DNA from 3 places in the Oribacterium sp. Sow4_G1_1 genome. Region 1 is predicted to be linked to each of the others. Evidence: predicted binding sites of a transcription regulator. Region 1 holds the regulator's gene; each other region holds the start of a gene.
What was found. The regulator Rex, encoded in region 1, represses fermentation and respiration genes when NADH is low (regulators of the CRP and FNR family bind a similar motif). The targets are predictions, from matches to a motif close to ATTGTTAANTANTTAACAAT.
Positions count from the first base shown of each region.

Region 2: a site for Rex is predicted at 4,217-4,236, ahead of ACTQ52_RS00900 (4Fe-4S dicluster domain-containing protein). Genes of this name have one in related genera too.
Region 3: a site for Rex is predicted at 4,486-4,505, ahead of fucO (lactaldehyde reductase). Genes of this name have one in related genera too.

Region 1 covers NZ_JBQKLS010000004.1:12,469-19,750, forward strand. The annotation lists gene ACTQ52_RS03905 (M28 family peptidase) at 1-1,014, shown strand, start outside; gene ACTQ52_RS03910 (GNAT family N-acetyltransferase) at 1,027-1,662, shown strand; gene ACTQ52_RS03915 (phosphate ABC transporter substrate-binding protein) at 1,845-2,030, shown strand; gene ACTQ52_RS03920 (adenylosuccinate synthase) at 2,157-3,443, shown strand; partial or broken gene ACTQ52_RS03925 (amidohydrolase) at 3,585-4,394, opposite strand; gene ACTQ52_RS03930 (redox-sensing transcriptional repressor Rex) at 4,589-5,245, shown strand; gene acpS (holo-ACP synthase) at 5,247-5,633, shown strand; gene ACTQ52_RS03940 (NAD(P)H-hydrate dehydratase) at 5,605-6,567, shown strand; gene ACTQ52_RS03945 (YebC/PmpR family DNA-binding transcriptional regulator) at 6,707-7,282, shown strand, end outside.
Region 2 covers NZ_JBQKLS010000001.1:189,340-196,621, reverse strand. The annotation lists gene ACTQ52_RS00930 (ComEC/Rec2 family competence protein) at 1-44, shown strand, start outside; gene ACTQ52_RS00925 (DUF1653 domain-containing protein) at 134-418, opposite strand; gene ACTQ52_RS00920 (ATP-binding protein) at 491-1,786, opposite strand; gene ACTQ52_RS00915 (branched-chain amino acid transporter permease) at 2,309-2,638, shown strand; gene ACTQ52_RS00910 (chromate transporter) at 2,755-3,297, opposite strand; gene ACTQ52_RS00905 (chromate transporter) at 3,294-3,875, opposite strand; gene ACTQ52_RS00900 (4Fe-4S dicluster domain-containing protein) at 4,321-5,823, shown strand; gene ACTQ52_RS00895 (histidine phosphatase family protein) at 6,070-6,732, opposite strand; gene ACTQ52_RS00890 (hypothetical protein) at 7,095-7,282, shown strand, end outside.
Region 3 covers NZ_JBQKLS010000002.1:35,921-43,202, forward strand. The annotation lists gene ACTQ52_RS01640 ([citrate (pro-3S)-lyase] ligase) at 1-945, shown strand, start outside; gene efp (elongation factor P) at 1,249-1,806, shown strand; gene argS (arginine--tRNA ligase) at 1,978-3,792, shown strand; gene yfcE (phosphodiesterase) at 3,818-4,381, shown strand; gene fucO (lactaldehyde reductase) at 4,645-5,790, shown strand; gene ACTQ52_RS01665 (hypothetical protein) at 5,869-7,282, shown strand, end outside.

The DNA of each region.
Region 1 (7,282 bases):
CCGAAGGACGCCGTGCGCAGCGTCTATGAGTACGTGCACTTCCTCGAGCAGGCCGTCGCCGACATCCCGGTGGATCCCGCGGCGTATCCGGAGGGACTCGAGGTGCATGCGCCGATCCAGACCATGTCCGACGACTTCTCGATGGCCATCGCCGGCATCCCGTCCATGGTAAACGAGTTCACGGACAGCAGCTTCATGGAGACGCACTATCACTCGCAGTTCGATAACGAAGCCTATTATCATGAGCCGGTCTACCGTTTTCATCACCTCTTATACGGCACCCTGATTCAGAAATTCGACCAGCTGATCCTCCCGCCGATGGACTTTTCCGCGCTGTTCGAAGCGATGAACAGAAGCATTGACCTGCGCTACGCCGGCCTCGTCGGCGAACTGGGCGCGGAGCTGGATGCCGTGACGAAGGAGGCGGCCGCCCTCGGGCATACCGTGTACCGCTGGATCGCGTCGGTCAATGCTTCCGGCGTGACACCATCACGCGCCGGGGAGTGCACGGAGATCCTGATGAAGGCATTCCGAAAGGCCCAGGACTCCTTCGTACGCCTCGACTGGCAGGATACCGTCCTCTTCCCACAGCAGGCGGTACGGCAGAACCTCACGCATATCAAGGACGCCATCCGCTGCCTCGAGGAGAGCGATGCCCGCGGTGCCCTCGATGCCATCTATGAAATCGATAACAACTGCTATGCCTTCCAGTTCGATGAGGAGGTATTTAACTACTTCACCGACTATGTCTTCTGCCAGCCGAAGGAGCGCCTCCAGTGGGGAGCCGGACGGATCGTGCATCATGAGAATCTGTACCAGCTGGTGCAGAAGCTGAAGTGCAAGGCAGAAGCCGGCAGCGTGGATTTCGAGGAGGAGCTTCGCATCCTGAACCGCGTGCGGAAGAACCAGGAAGAGTGCTATAAATCGGATCTCGAATACATGATACGGGAAACAAACAATATCATCCAGAGCCTGAAACAGATTTCAGCGATCGCGGATGGAAAGGAATGTTAAACAGGATTTACTATGGATAGTGACAAATTGTACCGCGTAAAAAAGGAAGATATCCCGAAGCTGGAGCGGCTGCTGACGGTCTGCTTCGCGAAGGATCCGCTGTACTGTAAGCTGATTCCGGACGAGGATACACGGAATCGTCTGCTGCCGGAGCTTTTTCACTGTGATCTTGAGGAGATGTTCGAGACCTGCGAAATCTTCGCAGACAGCCCGGAGCTGAATGGCATCCTGGTCGTATCCGACGAGTCGGAGCCGTATAATTTCTTCCGCTATTACCTGACCGAGCTTCGCGCGAATCTGAAGACCGACGAGTACCTCATCAAGGAGGATCCGAGCCTCCGGGCTTTCTGGAACTTCGTGCTCGGCAAGGACTATCTGAACGAGAAGTGGACCGACCAGCTCCACCAGGAGGAGCGCATCCACATCATCTACCTCGCGGTCGATCCCGAGAAGCAGCATCATCACATCTCCTCGATCCTCATGGACGAGGCCATCGCCTACGCCGACGCACATCATCTCATGATGTCCCTCGAAACCCACAACGAGCATAACGTCGCGATGTACGAGCATTTCGGCTTCAAGCTCTACGGCGTGATGGAAAAGCACTTCGACCTAAAGCAGTACTGCCTCATCCGAGAGGTGCAGTAGAGGCCATCTTAAGAATTTCGTAAGGGGGTCTGACCCCATAAACTTTTGTTTAGATTCGGTTTATGAAAATTTAATGGGGTCAGACCCCATAAACTCGAGAGGCCAAGACCCCTTGAAATCAGGCCGTATTCCCGATATAATAACCTTGTCTGTGCGTAATCACGATACAGGAGGTAGTGACCATGGAGCTTAGACGAATACTCGCGATTCTCGCACTGGTCATCATCGCGTTTCTCCTCGTCGCCGTACTGTATTTCGCGGTGACCGGAGCGAACCAGTACCTTCTGGCCTGTTTATTCTGTCTGGTCGTCGTACCGGTGGTGATCTACATCTTCATCTGGTTCACGAAACTGACAAACAAAAAATAATGCAGGATGTTCTGGTCACGAATCTCTCACATACATCCGGGTGAGGACGCCCGAGATGGACTGTGTCAAAAAGGTGAAGAACATCCATAGTATCCATACACGGATGCTATCCTTAGGAGGATTCACATGGTAAGAGCAATCGTTGGAGCAAACTGGGGCGACGAGGGCAAGGGCAAGATCACCGATGTGCTTGCCGAGACCTCGGATATCGTTGTACGTTTCCAGGGTGGCGCAAATGCCGGCCATACCATCATCAACAATTATGGTCGTTTCTCACTCCACCTTATGCCGAGCGGCATATTCTACAATCACACCACATCCGTACTCGGAAATGGTGTGGCACTCGATATCGAGAGGTTCTGTGCAGAGCTGAAGTCCATCGTCGACGCCGGCGTTCCGACCCCGAAGATCCTGGTATCCAACCGTGCACAGGTTATGATGCCATATCACGTTCTGTTCGATACACTCGAGGAGGCGAGACTCGCCGGTAAGAGCTATGGCTCCACGAAGTCCGGCATCGCACCGTTCTTCTCTGACAAGTATGCGAAGATCGGTCTTCAGGTAAGCGAGCTCTTCGATGAGGAGGTCCTTCAGGATCGTCTGCACAAGGTCATCGAAATCAAGAATGCGATCCTGCGTGAGCTTTATCATGCACCGGAGATCAACTACGACGAGCTCCTCGAGGAGATGCATCGTCAGAGAGATATGATCGCACCGTATGTGACCGATACCTCGAAGTTCCTGCGTGAGGCACTGAAGGAAGGTAAGACCGTCCTGCTCGAGGGTCAGCTCGGTACCATGAAGGATCCGGATCACGGTATCTATCCGATGGTAACCTCCAGCTCCACACTCGCAGCCTATGGTGCCGTCGGTGCCGGTATCCCTCCATATGAGATCAAGGATATCGTCGCTGTAACGAAGGCATATTCCTCCGCAGTCGGTGCCGGTGATTTCGTTTCCGAGCTCTTCGGTGAGGAGGCAGATGAGCTTCGTAGAAGAGGTGGCGATAAGGGTGAGTTCGGTGCAACCACTGGACGTCCGAGAAGAGTCGGCTGGTATGATGCCGTCGCTTCGAAGTATGGTTGCCAGCTTCAGAGCGCGACCGAGGTCGCACTGACCGTCCTCGATGTACTCGGCTACCTGAAGGAGATCAAGGTCTGCGTAGGCTATGAGATCGATGGTAAGGTAACCACCGACTTCCCGGTTACACCGCTCCTTAACAAGGCAAAGCCGGTCTATGAGACCCTGCCGGGCTGGAACTGCGACATCCGCGGCATCAAGAACTATGACGAGCTTCCGGAGAACTGTAAGAACTACATCGACTTCATCGAGAAGCACATCGAGACCCCGATCACCATGGTTTCCAATGGTCCGGAGAGACACGAGATTCTGAAGAGAACCCCGAAGATCTGATCGCGTGACAAATACTAGTATAAACGAGGCGCCCATTGCATCACTGCAATGGGCGCCTCGTTTTTGTGGGTATAGATGAAGGGGTACGATGTCCTTCTCGCGGATGATTTCCACCTCGGTTTCGGTCATCATCGCCGCGCCCTGGAGAATCTTTTCGAAGCGTGTGCAGACGTTGTCGAGGTAAGCGCGGTTATAGGAACGCACGTAGAAGCTCGCCTCCGCATAGGCCGGCACGACATTGGCCGGTGTGCCGCCGCAGTTGGTGACTGTATAATGGATCTTCACGTCGGATGCGACGTGCTCACGTAAAAACTCAACGCCCTGGAAGGCGAGGATGAGGCCATCCAGCGCACTGCGACCCTTTTCCGGGCGGAGCGCAGCGTGCGCACTGGTGCCGTGGTAGATTACCTTATACTTCGAGTTCGCGAGCGACTTCACATCCACCTGCGTATTCGGACCGCCGTGCATCATGAAGGCCACGTCGAGATCGGTGAAATCGCAGCCGTTCCGGATCATCTGGATCTTACCGCTGATGCTTTCCTCGGCAGGGGTTCCGTAGACCGTGATGGTATAGGCCTGGTCCAGGTCTGCTTCTTTCAATGCCTTCGCCGCAGCGAGGATGGATGGACCCTGCAGATGATGACCGCAGGCGTGTCCGAGGCCTGGAAGCGCGTCATACTCACAGAGCAGTCCGATGTTCGGGCCGCCGTTCCCGTGGTGGAAGACGGCCTTAAATGCGGTCGGGACACCCGCAATGCCGGTTTCGACCTCGAAGCCTTCGCGCATAAGCCACTGTGTCAGAACGTCAAGGGCATGAAACTCCTCCATGCCGGTTTCCGGGTGATCGAAGATATCGTCGGCCATCGCGATCAGCTCTTCCCGAACGCCATCGATCGTTTGAAATAATCTTTCCTTCAAATTAAAAGCACCTCCGTTTTTTGATGAGCCCATTATACAGGGCAGCGGAAGTGCTTGTAAAATATAGAAAACAAAAGATTATTATTTATACTTATTTAACAATATAATTGTTAAGAATTCTACAACTTGCCTTTGACATCTATTTCACAGGATTGTATAATTTAGAACGAAATCTATGATTTTGTATGCAATATCTACAAAATCATATCACAGGAGAGCGTATTAACATGGCAAAGAAAGAAATATCACAGGCGGTTATCCAGAGACTTCCTAGATATTATCGATATCTCGAGGATCTCATGGATCAGGGGATCGAGCGCATTTCGTCGAACGAATTAAGTAAGCGGATGAAGCTCACGGCGTCGCAGATCCGTCAGGACCTCAATAACTTCGGCGGCTTCGGTCAGCAGGGCTACGGCTACAACATCCGAAATCTGCATGATGAGATCGCGAAGATCCTGAACATCGATGAGGAGCATGAGATGATCATCGTCGGAGCCGGTCACTTAGGACAGGCACTGGCGAACTATACAAATTTCCGAAAGCGCGGCTTCATCGTAAGAGCTATCTTCGATCAGGACCCGACGGTTATCGGTACCCGGGTAGGCGATGTTGAGGTGCTTCCGATGGAGAAGATCGATGAGGTCGTGAAGGCATCCAATGTCAAGATGGCAGCGGTCTGCATCCCGAAGACACCGGCCGTGAAGGTAGTCGAGCAGCTGATCGCCGACGGCGTCGTTGGTATCTGGAACTTCGCGCACGTCGATCTCGAGGTTCCGGATGATGTCGTCATCGAGAACGTGCATCTCTCCGAGTCGCTGATGCGTCTCAGCTACCGTATGGGTGAAGCCTACGGACGGAAAGAAGCGGAGGACGAGGCATAAGATGGTGATCGGTATCGGCACCGACATCCTGGAAATCAGCCGTATCGAGAGTACCCGGCGAACAGGCACGGAGACTCGTATTTTTACGGAGCATGAGCGCCGGCAGGCATCTGGAAGAGATTCCATGCTTGCCGGTGATTTTGCATGTAAGGAGGCGGTCGCGAAGTGCTTCGGCACCGGCTTCCGCGGCTTCCGCCCGATCGACGTCGAGGTGCTCCGGGATGAACTCGGGAAACCCTATGTCGTGCTTCACGGCGCTGCCCGCACACTGTATGACGAGCTGGGCGGACGTTCGATTCAGGTCTCGATCTCCGACACGAAGGAGCTCGTCATCGCATTTGCCATACTGGAGGGCACAGATGGACACAGACAAGACGACCTATCTTAAGAAGATTCCGGCACGCCGGAGCGACAGTAATAAGGGAACCTACGGAAAGATCCTCGTGGCCGCCGGCTCGGAGGGCATGTGTGGTGCCGCTTACCTCGCCGGTCTCGCCGCCTATCGCAGCGGCGCCGGCCTCGTGCGCATCCTGACCCCTGCGTCGAACCGCCTCATCGTGCAGTCCCTGCTTCTGGAGGCGATCTTCACCGGCTACGATTCGGACAGTAATTTCCGGGTCCTGTCCGAGGCCAATGTCTCCTGGGCGGACATCCTCGTGCTGGGGCCAGGTCTCGGCACCGAGGCGCTGAGCGTGACGCTCGTTCGCGAGCTGCTGCAGGCCATCGCAGCGCAGTGTGATGCAGCGCCGTCGAAATGGCTTGGGAAATTCCCGCTTCTGCTGATCGACGCAGACGGCCTCAATATCCTGAGCGTCCGTCCGGAGCTCATGCAGCTCGTCGACCAGATCGCACGGCAGATCCCGGTGGTCGTCACGCCACACCCGATGGAGATGGCGCGCCTCTCTGCGGTTTCGCTACAGGAGATCCTTCAGTGCCCGGCCCACGCGGCGGAAGCATTGGCCGCGGCACATGGCACCATAACCGTGATGAAGGGCTCGGAAACCATCGTCCTGGATGCCGACGGACACGCCTTCCAGAACCTGGAGGCGAGCCCGGCCCTCAGTAAAGGCGGCTCCGGCGACGTCCTGTCCGGTGCCATCGCCGGCGTCTATGCCGTCCTGCGCGCTGACCGGATCGACGCACTGAACGAAGTCCCGCCAGAAGAACAGCGTACGCGTTGGCGCAGGATGGCCTTCGACGCAGCCGTCACCGGCGTCCTGCTCCATGCAGAAGCTGGACGACAGGCCGCAAATATCCACGGAACCCACGGCGTACTCGCCAGGGAAACGGCGGACATGCTCGGAATCGTGATGCATGCGTGAAGATGATTCCTGCGACCCGCCCGCCGTTCTAAGATGCAAACATGTCAGAAAAGCTTGATTCTACGCCGTTTTTACGTTATAGTACTAGAGTTTGATTTAAACATCGATCAATTTTATATATGTAATTGAGGAGAGTATTATGTCAGGACATTCCAAGTTTTCAAACATCCGTGCTAAGAAGGAAAAGAATGATGCCGCAAAGGGCAAAATTTTCACCATGATCGGCCATGAGCTCGCACTGGCTGTAAAGGCCGGTGGACCTGACCCAGCTAACAACTCCAAGCTCGCTGCTGTCATCGCGAAGGCAAAGGCAAACAACATGCCGAACGACACCATCAACAGCGGTATCAAGAAGGCAGCCGGATCCATGGATGCGGATAACTTCGAGGAGCTTCAGTACGAGGGCTACGGCCCGAATGGTGTAGCCATCATCGTCAAGGTTCTGACGGATAACAAGAACCGTGCTGCAGCGGATGTACGTTCCGCATTTACGAAGGGCCACGGCTCACTCGCAACGCAGGGTGCCGTTTCCTTCATGTTTGACGAGAAGGGCCAGATCATCCTCGACCGTGAGGCGATGGACGATATGGGTAAGGACTTCGACACACTGATGGATATGGCCATCGAGGCTGGTGCCGAGGACATCACCGACGAAGAGGATTCCTACGTGATCATCACGGATCCGGCGGACTTCGAGACGGTTCGCGAGAACATC
Region 2 (7,282 bases), on a different contig from region 1:
TAAAATCGAATGGAAAGACCGTTTCTGTTACAGGAAGTAAATAATATCACATGTGATTGAAACGCAGCACTAGGATAAAATTCAGCAGATAGATTTCGCAGTTTACTGGACTCTGTTTTATCCGTCTGGAGGATTAAATAGTCTCCTCGGTTTTTTCGAAGCGGTAGTGCTGCTTGATCTCCGGGTACTTCGCGTGATCGACTTCTTCCATGAACATGTCATACGGGCGGGCGAAGAGGCCCATGTCGTCATAGAGGGCCTGGTAGATCATGAGTGCTTCGCGGGTTTCGGAGTGCGTGGCGACGCCGATGATGCGATACAGATAGCGGGTTTTGTTCTCCGGTTTTGTGAGGTCGAGCGTCTCTCGTTTAAAGTGCCGGACGAGATCACCGGCGTGAAACGTTCTCAAATTCTCCATGGTTCTTATTCTCCATCTTCGTCAAAAATACGGCTACCGCATAGCTTATAGTATGATAGCAAACCGGGCCGCTCAGATACAGAATGCGGCATAGAGCGGAACGATCTTCAGATTATTCTCCATGCCGAAGTTTTTCGCAGAAAGCTTGATGGCATACGCGGGCTTGTAGCTGTCCATGTAAATCTTCAGGCTTTTTGCTCTGGTGTTGTCGGCAGACTTGACCTCGATCGGGATGAGCTGACCTTCACGCTGTATCACGAAATCGATTTCAGCTCCACGCTCAGATGTCCAGTAGTAGCTGCGGTATCCGTTGATGGTAAGCTGAACATGAACATAGTTTTCCGCCATACCGCCCTTGAAGTCGTTGATTTCGTTCGACATATAGAGAACATCATCGGCTGCGACATCCTTTTTCGCGCAGAGAAGTCCCAGATCAGATACATAGATTTTGAATGCATCGATATCCCGGTAGTTGTCAAGCGGCTTTTTGATCTGCTCCACCCGGTAGACCTGCGACACGATGCCGGACAGGCAGAGCCATTCGATCGCGTTTTCAAATTCGGAAGCGCGTGCGCCTTTCTTCAGCAGCTTATACTGGAAGCGGGTATTCGTTTTTGAGAGCTGCACCGTGATATTGTCGTAGGCCAGCCTCGTTTTTTTGATTTCATTCAGGGTATTATACTTGCTCATATCATTCAGATAGCTGGCAAGGATGGTATTCTGTGTATGCCGGACCAGAATATAATTTTTCGTGTTCACGAACTGCATCACACACTCTGGCATGCCGCCGACGACCAGATACTGACGATAGAACTGCATGGCTGCTTCGTGTAATGCAGACGGCAGCGGGGTATCGGTCTGAAAGCTCTGCCGGATTCTCTCCACCAGTTCCTTTTCACCGAGCGCCAGCATGAATTCTTCCATATCCATAGGATAGAGCGTTTTCATATCGACCTTTCCGACAGGAAAAGAGAATTTCGAGCGGTTCACTGCGACACCGAGCAAACTGCCGGCGACGATGATGTGATAATCCGGAGCGCTCTCGCAGAAATACTTGAGAGAGGTTAATGCTCTTTCGCAGAGATGCACCTCATCAAATACGATCAGCGTTTTTTCCTTTACGATGGTCTGATCTGCGATGCGGGAGAGGATAGGAATCAGATAATTCGGGCTGATGTCTTCATCGAAGGTCTCACTCAGCTTCGGGTTCGTCTCAAAGTTAAAGTAAGCCACATTCTCATAATGCGTACGTCCGAACTCGAGAATAGAATAGGTTTTTCCGACCTGCCTCGCTCCCTGTAAAATCAGAGGTTTGCGATGGCTGCTTTCTTTCCAGGATTCTAGAAAGTCAAAGATTTTTCTATACATGATCGGTCCTCCTTCACAGTGATACATCCAGTATAACAGATGTTTGCGTTGAATAGTGTAAAAATGCTGAAAAAGTTCGTGTAAAATTACGCGAAAAAACAGCGAATAATTACACAAAACGACATGAATGTAAAATAGCTGGTATTTTAAGCCAGGGTTTATATAATGTTGCAAAAAATCTGCTGGATTTACAAATTCTTTCTTATAGCCAATAAAAATGATAGTAATAACGTAGTGTTTGCTGATTATCATGAAAAACTATCGGCCACAGCAAAGTTTTTCCGCCTGTGGAGTAAAAACTATCGGTCACAGCAAAGTTTTTTCGGTTGAAAAGTAAAAACTATCGACCGCAGCAAAGCTTTTTTGCTGCACTGATATTACCTGCGCCTATAGCAGGTGAGAGCTTTTCCGTAATAGAATCCGCCCTGCGTCCATGATAGTCTAGTAAGAGGTGCCTCCGGCACCTGCGGACAGGACATCGCATCATGATGCCGCTCGTCCAGAAAGCAAAGGAGGCCATCGATGATCCAGCTTAGTACGACGCAGATTTTTCTTATGATTTTCATCCCGAGGCTCATCACGCAGCTCCTCCGGGCACTGCCGTTTGTGATGTTCGGACGCCGCGCGATTTCGCCGACGATTCGTACACTCGGCGCGACCCTGCCCTTCGCCATCATGGCGGTGCTGGTCGTCTACTGTTTGAAATCGATCCCGACCGGCAGTCTGAAGGAGAACCTCGAGCTGATCGCTGCGGTTCTGATGGTCGCGGGCCTTCACCTCATAAAAAAGAACACGGTCCTCTCGATCAGCGTGGGAACCGTGTTCTATATGGTGCTGGTGCACCTGATCTAATATCGGATGCCAATGTCGCTGTCGCCGCTTCATCGCTGTCCGCGGTGATTGTCGGCTGCCGGCGCATGGTTGTGCAGACACAGCAGCTACGGGATCGGGTGCCAGCATGGCCGATCTTACATCAGGAGCTGTGCGATGAGCTCCATCACGCCGGTGAGAACCATGACGAGGATCGGGTCCCAGTGAAGCTTCCGGAGCATGACGAGGGCGATCAGGAACCAGGCGCACATGCGGAGCTCGAGGGCGCTCGGGAGGCCGAGCGCCGGGAGGAGGATCAGGAGTCCTGCCGTGAAGATGAGGGCGACGACCGCCGGGCGGAGCGTTTTCAGGACGCCCTGCAGGAGGCTCAGTTTCCGGTACTTTGTGTAGATGATGGCGATGATCGTGACGACGACGCAGCTCGGTAGAACATCCCCGAGGGTCGCCGCGACGGCACCGAGCGGGCCCGCCATCTGGAGACCGATGAAGGTCGCGGCGTTGATTGCGATCGGGCCGGGCGTCATCTGGGAAATCGTGACGAGATCGGTGAAGTCCGCCATGCTGATCCAGTGATAGTGGTTCACGACCTCCTCCTGGATCAGTGGCATCGCGGCATAACCACCGCCGAAGCTGAAGGCACCGATGCGGAGAAAGGCGAGGAAAAGCTGGAGATAGATCATGACTGCTCCTCCTCACCTTTATTTCGCCAGAGTGTTACGGCGACGCCGAGGGCGATGACCGCGAGGATGATCCAGATCGTGGAGATACCGAGGATGTAGTTTGCGACGAAGGCCGCGAGCATGATGACGAGGGACGAACACTTTTTATCGGCGAGTACGCCGCTCGCCATGTCCCAGGTGACGGACATGATGACCGCGCTGACGCCGCAGCGCATGCCGGACAGCATGTGGTGGATCATGAAATTCGAGCGGAAGGCAGAGTAGAAGAGGGAGATGACGCTCAGCATCAGGAAGGGTGGGATGACGGCACCGAGCACCGAGAGCAGGATGCCGGGGAAGCCGCAGATCTTGTAGCCCACGACGATCGCACCATTGACCGCGATCGGGCCCGGTGCGGACTGTGCGATCGCGACGAGATCCAGCATTTCGTCCTCGCTGATCCAGTGCAGGTCGTCGACGAACTTCTTTTTCAGCAGCGACACGATGACATAGCCGCCCCCGAAGGTGAAGGCGCTGAGATACAGGGTCTCGAAGAAGAGCTTCCGGAGACGCGCGCCGGAGCATGGGGAAGCTGCAATCGCTTCAGATGTATCCGTGGATGTGTTATTTGACTCGTTCACGTGGGTTTACCTCGTTTGTAGTTGAGATGATGATTCGTCGAGGGAGCACTATGTGCCCCTTCGGCTGATGACAGAGCTTGCTGTAACACATAATATATCATTCTACGCCGGATATCCAGCCGCTTTCATCGGCAGACGACAGGCGAAGGTTACTGTTTACGAGTGAACAGCAACGACAGAGGCTTCGGCAGAAAACCATCCGGGAAGCCACCCGACGTCAGCATTGGCCGCCTGGAAATACCCCATGTTCTTCTGAAAAAACAAGCATTTTCGAAACTTCTATATATAATGTAAAACGACTTGTTAATTCTGTGTCAAATTAACAATGTTCAAGTTTTTCATCGCATGTTATACTTTTGATAACTGGGCGATTTTATGTATATTTTTTTCAGGAGGAAAATATATGGTTACAAATGATAGGGGTGCGGTTTCCATCAAGCATGCTGTCATGGAGGGGCTCGCGCGCGAGCTCTGGGAGCATGATGAGATCACACCAGATGCAGAGAATCAGCTGATTATGTCGATTTCACCGGGACCTCACGCAACATGGCGCTGCTGTGTCTACAAGGAGCGTGAGATTCTGAGATGGAGAATCCGTCTTTCTGAGAACATGGATGCAAATCCATACACGACGGAGAAGAATCCGAACGTCGTACAGGTCATCGATCCGGCCTGCGAGGAGTGTCCGCTATCCACTTATTCTGTAACCGATAACTGCCGTCTTTGCCTCGGTAAGGCGTGCCAGAACAGCTGCCGCTTCGGTGCGATCACCATGACCGAGTCGAGAGCGCACATCGATCCGAACAAGTGTAAGGAGTGTGGTATGTGTGCGAACGCGTGTCCATATGGTGCCATCGCGCATCTGGAGCGTCCGTGCCGTAAGCCGTGTCCGGTCAATGCCATCAGCTACGACGAGAACGGCATCTGTAAGATCGACGATAAGAAGTGCATCCGCTGTGGTCAGTGTATCCACAGCTGTCCGTTCGGCGCGATCGCATCGAAGATCGATGTGCTCGATGTCATCCGTGACATCAAGGCCGGCAAGGAAGTCTTCGCGATGTGTGCACCGGCGATCGAAGGTCAGTTCGGTAAGGACATCACCATGGGCTCCATCCGTGAGGCACTGAAGGAAGTCGGCTTCACCGACATGGTCGAGGTCGGTCTCGGCGGCGATATGACCGCAGCGTACGAGGCAGAGGAGTGGTCCGAGGCACGTAAGGAAGGTAAGAAGATGACGACCTCCTGCTGTCCGGCATTCATCAACATGCTGCGTATGCATTTCCCGGAGCAGTTTAAGGAGAACATGTCGGAGACCGTTTCCCCGATGTGCGCGATTTCCAGATACCTGAAGGCGACCCACCCGGGCTGCAAGACTGTATTTATCGGACCGTGCATCGCGAAGAAGTCCGAGTCCCATGAGATGGGGATCGAGGGCAATGCAGACTACGTTCTCACATTTGGCGAGATGACCACGATGATGGCCTCGAAGAATGTGGAGATGAAGCCGGTGGTTGATCCGTATCAGGAGTCGTCCATCTGGGGCAAGAGCTTCGCAACATCCGGCGGCGTTGCAAACGCGGTTATGGAGGTGATGCGTGAGCGGAACGAGGATACGACCGGTATCAAGCTTCGTGCAGCAGCCGGTGGCAAGGAGTGCAACGTTGCGCTGACACTTCTCAAGCTCGGCAAGCTCCCGGAGGATTTCATCGAGGGTATGGTCTGCGAGGGCGGTTGCGTCGGTGGCCCAAGTAAGCACAAGACGGAGATGGAGCTTCGGAAGTCCCGTCAGGATCTTCTGAACCAGGCCGATGATCGTAAGATCCTCGATAACCTCGAGAAGTATCCGATGGATAAGTTCTCCATGATGCGTGGACATATGGCTCCGCCACACAGCGAGACGAAATAATTTCTAAATAAACCGAAGGGCGACTGTCAGAAGCGCAGTACTCCGAGGTCGGAAAAATCAAAAATTGGCCCCTAAGAACCAGTAGGCCCTCCGCAAACGACTGAGTTTTCTTTATGAAAACTCAGTGTTGCGAAGGGTGCTAAGGAAAATTACTCCAACTGGTTCTAAGGGGCCAATTTTGATTTATTCACGGCCTCTGCGTATGGCTTCTGACAGTCGCCCTTCGGCAGTATTTAAGAATTTAACTTAGTGCCGCGGACGATGTGTGCCGAGGCCGACGACGGTTTCCGTCTGGTTGATGAGGTCGACGACCTTCTCAATCGTGAGTTTGCCGTCCTTCAGCTCGAGGACCATCGCACCGCAGTTCGGGACGATGCCGCCGTCCCAGTAATCCGCGTCGCTCAGATTCCGGACGATGCTCTCGACGCCGCGGAGGATACCGCCGTGGCAGGTCACCATCACGCGCTCATATTTATCTTCATTTGGATAAAGATACGTATCGAAAAAATGCTCGATACGGTCCTTCACCTCGCGGATTGACTCGCCGCCCGGCAGTGGTGCCACGGTATCCGGGTACGCGAACCAGCGCTTCAGATGATCGAGAATCTCCTTCTCTGCCTCGGTGTGCGGCACATCATCGCGCATCTCGATGCCCTCTCCGGTACCGAACGCGATCTCCTGGAGATCGTCGAGTGGTTCAATGCTGAGATCAGGGTGATTCTTCAGGATGATCTCGGCCGTCTTCTTCGCACGCACGAGCGGACTCGAGAATACTCGATCGAAATGCACATCCTTCAGTGCCTCCGCCGCGATGCGCGCGCCGGCGAGTCCCACATCATTTAACGGAATATCCTTCCGTCCCTGCAGACGATGCTGCTGATTCCACATCGTTTCCCCATGTCTGATCATATATATTTCCATCATCGTTTCCTCGCTGTCTATATGTTCTGGTGCATGATTCGCATGGACTGAAGTATATCATATTTCGACGGAAATAAGTAGTCATCAGATCGCTGAAGCGAATGAATTGTATTTATTTCTGTACAATGGCATGTAAACTGAAAAACTGGCATCTTTAAACGTTTACAACATTTACGGAAACATGGTATAAATAAATATTAGAGTAGTTAGAAAAGATAACATGGAAAATTACGCTAAAGACAGCAGTGACATCGTGACGTTTTTATACGATTAGGGCTTGTTAATGGCTGGAAAAGCAAGGGCACGCGAGCGTAGTTTATGGGGTCAGACCCCCTTACGAAATTCTTAAGATGACGCCAGTGCCCGTTTTCCCGTATAAAAGCGAGCCCAATACTGAGAACTGGATCGGTGTCCCTGGCGCAGGTGGAAAGTGCGAGATCAGCTATAATCCAAGAACGGTAGGCATCGTGTTCACATGGTCGGGTGGATCGGCAGCGGATACAGTAACACGCGTGGATTTTAAAATAAGTCCACATGA
Region 3 (7,282 bases), on a different contig from region 1:
AACGCGATCGTTTCCCATCTCGTCGAGGTGCAGTACAGCCGTGGAAACTACCATCTCTTCCTGTATACGAAGTGTGATTCCGCGCGCTTCTTCGGAAACCTCGGCTTCTATGAGATCACGCGCGTGCCGGAGGAGAACATCGTCTTCATGGAGAATAAGCGGACCGGCTTCCGGGATTACCTCGCGGCGCTTCAGCGGGAGACGCAGCAGGTGGAGATCACCGCCCGGGATGAGGCCAATGCAGGCGAGCCGGATCCGTCGCACCCGGCCGAAGCCGTTGTGCTCCCGGGAGGGTCATGTGCAGTCGGCCCTGCAGCATTGAACCAGAGCGGACGTGTCGGGGCGATCGTCATGAACGCGAATCCGTTTACCCTCGGGCACCGCTACCTCGTCGAGCAGGCGCGGACGGCCTGTGGGGTCCTGCATCTGTTTATGGTGTCGGAGGATGTGAGCCTCGTACCGTTTTCCGTGCGGAAGAAGCTGATAATTGAAGGAACGAAGGATATCCCGGGCATCGTTTACCATGAAGCCGGCTCATATATCATCAGCTCCGCGACCTTTCCAGCGTACTTCCAGAAGGGAGACAACGCGGTGATCCGAAGCCAGGCGGGCATCGATGCACAGATTTTCACACAGATCGCGGCGGCGCTCGGCATCACGGATCGCTTCGTCGGGGATGAACCGACGTCGGTGGTGACGGGCATCTATAATGAAATCCTGTCGACGGCGCTGCCGGAGGCCGGCGTGGCGTGTCACATCATCCCGCGGAAGGAAGCGGACGGAAAGGCCATTTCAGCCTCCACGGTACGGAGCTGCATCCATGATGGACGGCTCGAGGAGATCCGCGGCCTCGTGCCGGAAACGACCTACCGCTACTTCACATCGCCGGAAGCAGCACCCGTGATCGGGCGGATCCGGGCAGCAGAAGAGGTCGTACATTACTGATTGGTTTCGAAAATGGCAGCAGTTCAGACCGGCGGACCCGGAGGGACAGTCTCGAAGTACTGTGCCTCCGTTGCCGCCCTCCGGCCTCCTCGATCTGAACAGTTACGGAAAAACAGTGGAGAATAGGCCGGAAACCTAAGAAATGCTTGCATTGCTGATGTATTTATATTAAAATACATCAGTATTTTGTGAGCTTGGCGCATCCGAAGGGACGTTGATTCGGGCCTGAAAGTACGATTAGAATATAAAAACTTCATGTTTCCAGAATAGAGATATTTTGGTTTTTCATTTTAGGAGGATTTTATGGTATCAGCAGGTGATTTCAGAAACGGTGTCACACTTGAGATTGATGGTCAGGTTGTTCAGATCGTCGAGTTCCAGCATGTAAAGCCTGGTAAGGGCGCAGCTTTCGTAAGAACGAAGCTTAGAAACGTTATCAACGGTGGTGTAATCGAGCGTACATTCCGTCCGACCGAGAAGTTCCCGCCAGCACACATCGACCGTCAGGATATGCAGTATCTCTACGATGATGGTGACATGTACAACTTCATGAACCCGGAGACCTTCGAGCAGATTTCCCTTTCCCACGAGCAGATTTCAGATGAGATGAAGTTCGTAAAGGAGAACGAGACCGTTCGTGTAGACTCCTACCAGGGTAAGGTATTCGCTGTTGAGCCGCCTCTGAAGGTTACCCTCGAGGTTACCCACACGGAGCCGGGCGTAAAGGGCAACACCGCAACCGGTGCTCAGAAGCCGGCAACCCTTGAGACCGGTGCAGAGATCATGGTTCCGCTGTTCATCAACATCGGTGATAAGGTTATCGTATCTACCCAGACCGGTGAGTACGAGTCCCGCGGCTGATATCTGCGTGATCAGAACATATACGGAGCGATCCGTTTGTGAGAAGGTTTCCCAAACGGGAAGCCTTCTTTTTTTCGAGTTTATGGGGTCAGACCCCCTTACGAAATTCTTAAGAAACCGTCGATTCATGGGAGGCCGCGCCTCTCATGGCATAGTTAAAGGAGTATTGATTTGACTACGATTCTGAATGTTATCACCGACGCCGTGCGGACTGCGTTTGTGCTGGCCGGCTATGACGCAGAGCTCGGCCGCGTGTCGATTTCCAACCGTCCGGACCTCTGTGAGTACCAGTCGAACGGAGCGATGGCCGGTGCGAAGCAGTATCATAAGAAGCCGATGGATATCGCAGGCGAGGTGGTGGAGAAGCTGAAGACCATGCAGCAGGGCGATATCGTGATGTTCTCCGAGGTGTCTGCGGTGATGCCGGGCTTCATCAACCTGAACGTGTCCGAGGAGCTCACCACGAAGTATCTGAATGAGATGAACTTCCATGAGGACCTCGGTCTCGATGCCCATGAGGGAAAGAAGATCATCATCGACTACGGCGGAGCCAATGCGGCGAAGCCGCTCCATGTCGGCCACCTTCGTTCGGCCGTCATCGGTGAGGCGATCAAGCGGATGGCGATTCAGCAGGGCAATGATGTCATCGGTGACGTACATCTCGGTGACTGGGGTCTTCAGATGGGCCTCATCATCACGGAGCTCGAGGACCGCGGACAGCTCGATGCAGATCTCGAGATCTCCCAGCTGGAGGAGATCTATCCGTTCGCCTCTGCAAAGGCGAAGGCGAAGTATGAGGATGGCCCGCATAAGGGTGAGCTGATCAACCCGGAGTATGCCGAGCGTGCACATCAGGCGACGCTGAAGCTGCAGAATGGTGATCCGACCTACCGTGCGGTATGGAATAAAATCATGAAGGTTTCCATCGCGGATCTGAAGAAGAACTATGGAAACCTCGACGTTCACTTCGACCTCTGGAAGGGTGAGAGTGATGCGCAGCAGTACATTCCTGGTCTGATTCAGGAACTGATTGATAAAGGACTTGCGTATGAGTCCCAGGGCGCGCTGGTGGTGGATGTCGCGGAGGAGAGCGATGCGAAGGAGATTCCGCCATGCATGATCCGTAAGTCGGACGGTGCGGCACTGTATGCGACTTCTGACCTCGGCACCATCGTCGAGCGTGAGAAGCTGTATCATCCGGATGAGTACATCTACATCGCGGACAGCCGACAGTCTCTTCACTATACCCAGTTCTTCCGTGTGGCACGGAAGGCAGGCCTCGTACGTTCGGAGGAGGAGCTTCGCTTCATCGGCTTCGGTACGATGAACGGCAAGGACGGAAAGCCGTTTAAGACCCGCGAGGGTGGTGTGCTCCGTCTCGAGAAGCTGATCCAGGAGACGAATGAAAAGGTCCTCGAGCGTGTACGCGCATCCCGTGGGGAGGAGCTCAGCGAGGAGGAGGCAGCCGCCATCGCCGTTCGTGTCGGTCTCGCCGCACTGAAGTACGGTGATCTCTCGAATCAGGCGACGAAGGATTACATCTTCGACATCGATAAATTCACGTCCTTCGAGGGCAACACCGGTCCATACATCCTCTACACCATCGTACGGATCAACTCGATCCTTCGGAAGTTCATGCAGGAGCGTGGCGTAAGCGATGATGTGCATGTAAAGGATTATGTGAAGGCCCATGCGACCGACTTCCAGATCCTGCCGATGAAGGAGAAGTCTGCACATGATGTCCAGATGCTTCTCACACGTTATCAGGATGAGATCAACGGTGCATGGAAGGATCTCGCGCCGCACCGCATCTGTTCCTATATCTATGCACTGGCGAACAACTTCAACAGTCTCTACCATGATGTGAAGTTCCTGAGCCTGCCGGAGAAGGAAAAGGAGAGCTGCATGGCGCTTCTGATGCTGACCTTCCGTGTACTGAGCACCTGCATCCATACACTGGGATTCGGTGCACCAGAGCGGATGTAATCGAGAATAAAGGAGAAGACAGAATATGAAATATTTCATTGCAAGTGATATCCACGGCTCTGCATACTGGTGCCGCAGGACCCTGGAGAAGTTCGAGAAGAGCGGCGCAGAGCGCCTGATCCTCCTCGGAGACATCCTCTATCACGGACCACGTAACGACCTTCCGCAGGAGTATGCACCGAAGGAGGTCATCGCGATGCTGAATCCGCTGAAGGACAGAATCTGGGCGGTACGTGGCAACTGTGAGGCGGAGGTCGATCAGATGGTGCTGCAGTTCCCGGTGATGGCGGATTATGCGATCCTCGCACTGAACGGTCATACGATTTTTGCGACCCATGGGCATCTTTTCGATGAGACGAAGCTTCCGCCACTGATGGCGGGCGATGCACTGCTGCATGGCCATACCCATCTTCTGAAGGCGGAGAAGCTGACGGCAGAGGATGGACGTACGTTCTTCCATCTGAATCCGGGCAGCACCTCCCTTCCGAAGGGTGGAAACCCGAATACCTATGCCATCCTCGATGAGGATATGTTCACGGTATATGACTTCGATGACCACACGATCGCCTCGATTTCACTGAATGCGTAAACGACATATTGACGAGATGTTTTATCGTACCCTTCGGCATATTGACGGCCGAAGGGTATTTTTTTAAGCCGAAGAAGTAGAATTTTGTCATATTCTGCGAGCTTATTGATAATTAATCTACAATCTGTTAAGATAAAAAAGGTTTTGGTTGTGCATAGTAGACAAAGTGCACAACGTAATCGAATGGTTGGTATCATTATGCCTGCACAGGAAGAATGGGTCTTTCTGCCAGGGCATTCATATTATTTTAAAGGAGTAGAATTATGGCTGTGAATCGTTTCGTCTTAAATGGTATTTCTTATCATGGACATGGTGCAATCAAGGAGATCCCGGGTCTCATCAAGGCAAGAGGCTATCATAAGGCTTTCGTTGCATCCGATCCTGACCTCGTAAAGTTCGGCGTAACAGCCAAGGTGACGGATCTTCTGAAGGAGAACGGCATCGACTTCTTCCTGTATGATGACATCAAGCCGAACCCAACCATCGAGAACATCCAGCACGGTGTAGAGGCATACAAGTCCTGCGGCGCAGACTGCATGATCACCATCGGTGGTGGCTCTTCCATGGATACCGGTAAGGGCATCGGTATCGTCATCAACAACCCGGAGTTTGCAGATATCCGTTCGCTCGAGGGTGTCGCACCGACCAAGCATCGTACCGTATTCACCATCGCCGTTCCGACAACCGGTGGCACCGGCGCAGAGTCCACCATCAACTATGTCGTAACCGATGTTGAGAAGAAGAGAAAGTTCGTCTGCGTCGATGCAAACGATATCCCGGATATCGCCGTCGTTGATCCGGATATGATGTCCTCCATGCCGAAGGGCCTCACGGCTTCGACCGGTATGGACGCGCTGACACATGCGATCGAAGGCTACACCACCAAGGGTGCATGGGAGCTCGCAGATGTACTCGACCTCGAGGCCATCAAGCTCATCGCAAAGAACCTTCGTAAGGCTGTAACGAACGATCCGGATGGACGTGAAGGTATGGCACTTGCACAGTATGTAACCGCGATGGCATACTCGAACGTAGGCCTCGGTATCGCACACTCCATGGCACATACCCTCGGCGCGGTTTATGACACACCGCACGGTGTTGCATGTGCGATGATGCTTCCGATCGTGATGGAGTTCAACCAGGAGTACACTGGCGAGAAGTTCAAGGCCATCGCAGAGGCCTTTGGTATCGACACGACCGGTATGGATGCAGCGACCTATCGTAAGGCGGCCATCGATGCCGTGAAGCAGCTCTCTGTAGATGTTGGCATCCCGACGAAGCTGGAGGCACTCAAGGAAGAGGATCTTCCGTTCCTGTGTGAGTCCGCTGCCGCTGATGCATGTGCACCTGGTAACCCGAGAGAGGCAAGCATCGCTGACTTCGAAGCTATGTTCAGAAAGTTAATGTAAATATTCCCCCCGGAGTTTTCTCCGGGGGCTTTTTTGTGCTACCATAGGCATCAGAGTTTATCAGAAAGAAAAGGCCAGATGATGATGAAAGAAGCATGGAAATACAGGATGATCCCGGTAGCCCTGATGCTGCTCCTGTCCGGATGTGGACACTTTACGGAGCTTGTGGAGCATGTCGCGTCGAAGCAGGAGACGACGGCGGAAGAAACGCAGGCGATCCTGGAAACGACCATCCCGGCGGAACAGGTCGTGGAGCCGGCAGATTCAGATGCGATGCGGATCGAGCTTTCCCAGGGGGCAGCAGCCCTCGGCTTCGCGCATCTCATGGAGGAGTCCGAGCTGGGTGCGACACAGGGAGACTACCATTTCGATTTGAAGAGCAGTGAAGCAGAGGTCCTGTCGGACTTCATCACCGGAGCGGCGGATGTCGCGGTCCTTTCACCGGAAAGTGCAGCACGGGCCTACCATGATGCGAAGGACGGTGCGGTCATCGTCAATATCAATGCAGGCAACGAGCTGTACTGCATCACCGGCAACAGCGAACTGAAGAGCTTTCAGGGACTGAAGGGACAGACCGTACTGAGCGTCGGACAGGGCGAGCAGCCGGAGTATGTGCTTCGGTACCTGAAGAGTCAATATGGCACGCAGTTCGATGTACAGTATACGAGCATCGAGGACATCACGGCGCAGCTTACGGCGGATCCGTCGAAGGCCGCCATCGTCGCAGAGCCGGATGCCTCGAGCCTTCTGGCCGGCGTGCCGGGTACCGTGCGTGCGTTTTCACTGAAGGACAGCTGGGAGAATGTCACCGCGACTGGCAGCCTGATCTCCAGTGTGACCCTCGTACACCGGAATGACTATGAGAATAAGCGCTCATCTGTAGATCATCTTCTTCGAGAGACCGCGATGTCGATCGTAAAGGCGGAGCGGGCTGCAAATCAGACGGCGAAGCTCGCCGGAAAGTTCGGTATCACACAGGCTGCGGTCGTTCCGCTGGCCCTCCCGTATGCGAATCTCAAGTGCATCACCGGTGACCAGATGAAGAGTCAGATCGGTGCCTACCTCATCGCCATCGCGGAGGCTGATTCGGCAGCCATCGGCCGCAGTATCCCAGGTGAAGACTTCTACTATGGATATGTTGTGACGGAGCCGGAGGAAAGCAGTTCCGTGAGTCGATACGATGATGCGGCATCCTATGGAAATGATTCAGAAGACGAAGATGAGGACGAGTACGAGAATACCGAATCGAAGAAGCGTGAGGACACAGATACAGAGCAGGATCAGAAGCAGGATGACATAAAGCGCGAAAATCATACAAAACGCGAAAACGAAACAGAAGAGGAGGGCGAGAAGAAAAAGAGCGATGAAAAGAAGGAAGAGGGCGAGAAAACGCACGAATCCGAGAAGAAAACCGAAACGAGCGAAAAGCATGTAGAAATCGAAGAGGCGCAGAGGCCGGCAGAAACCGCCGCTTCTCCTGCACCACAGCCAG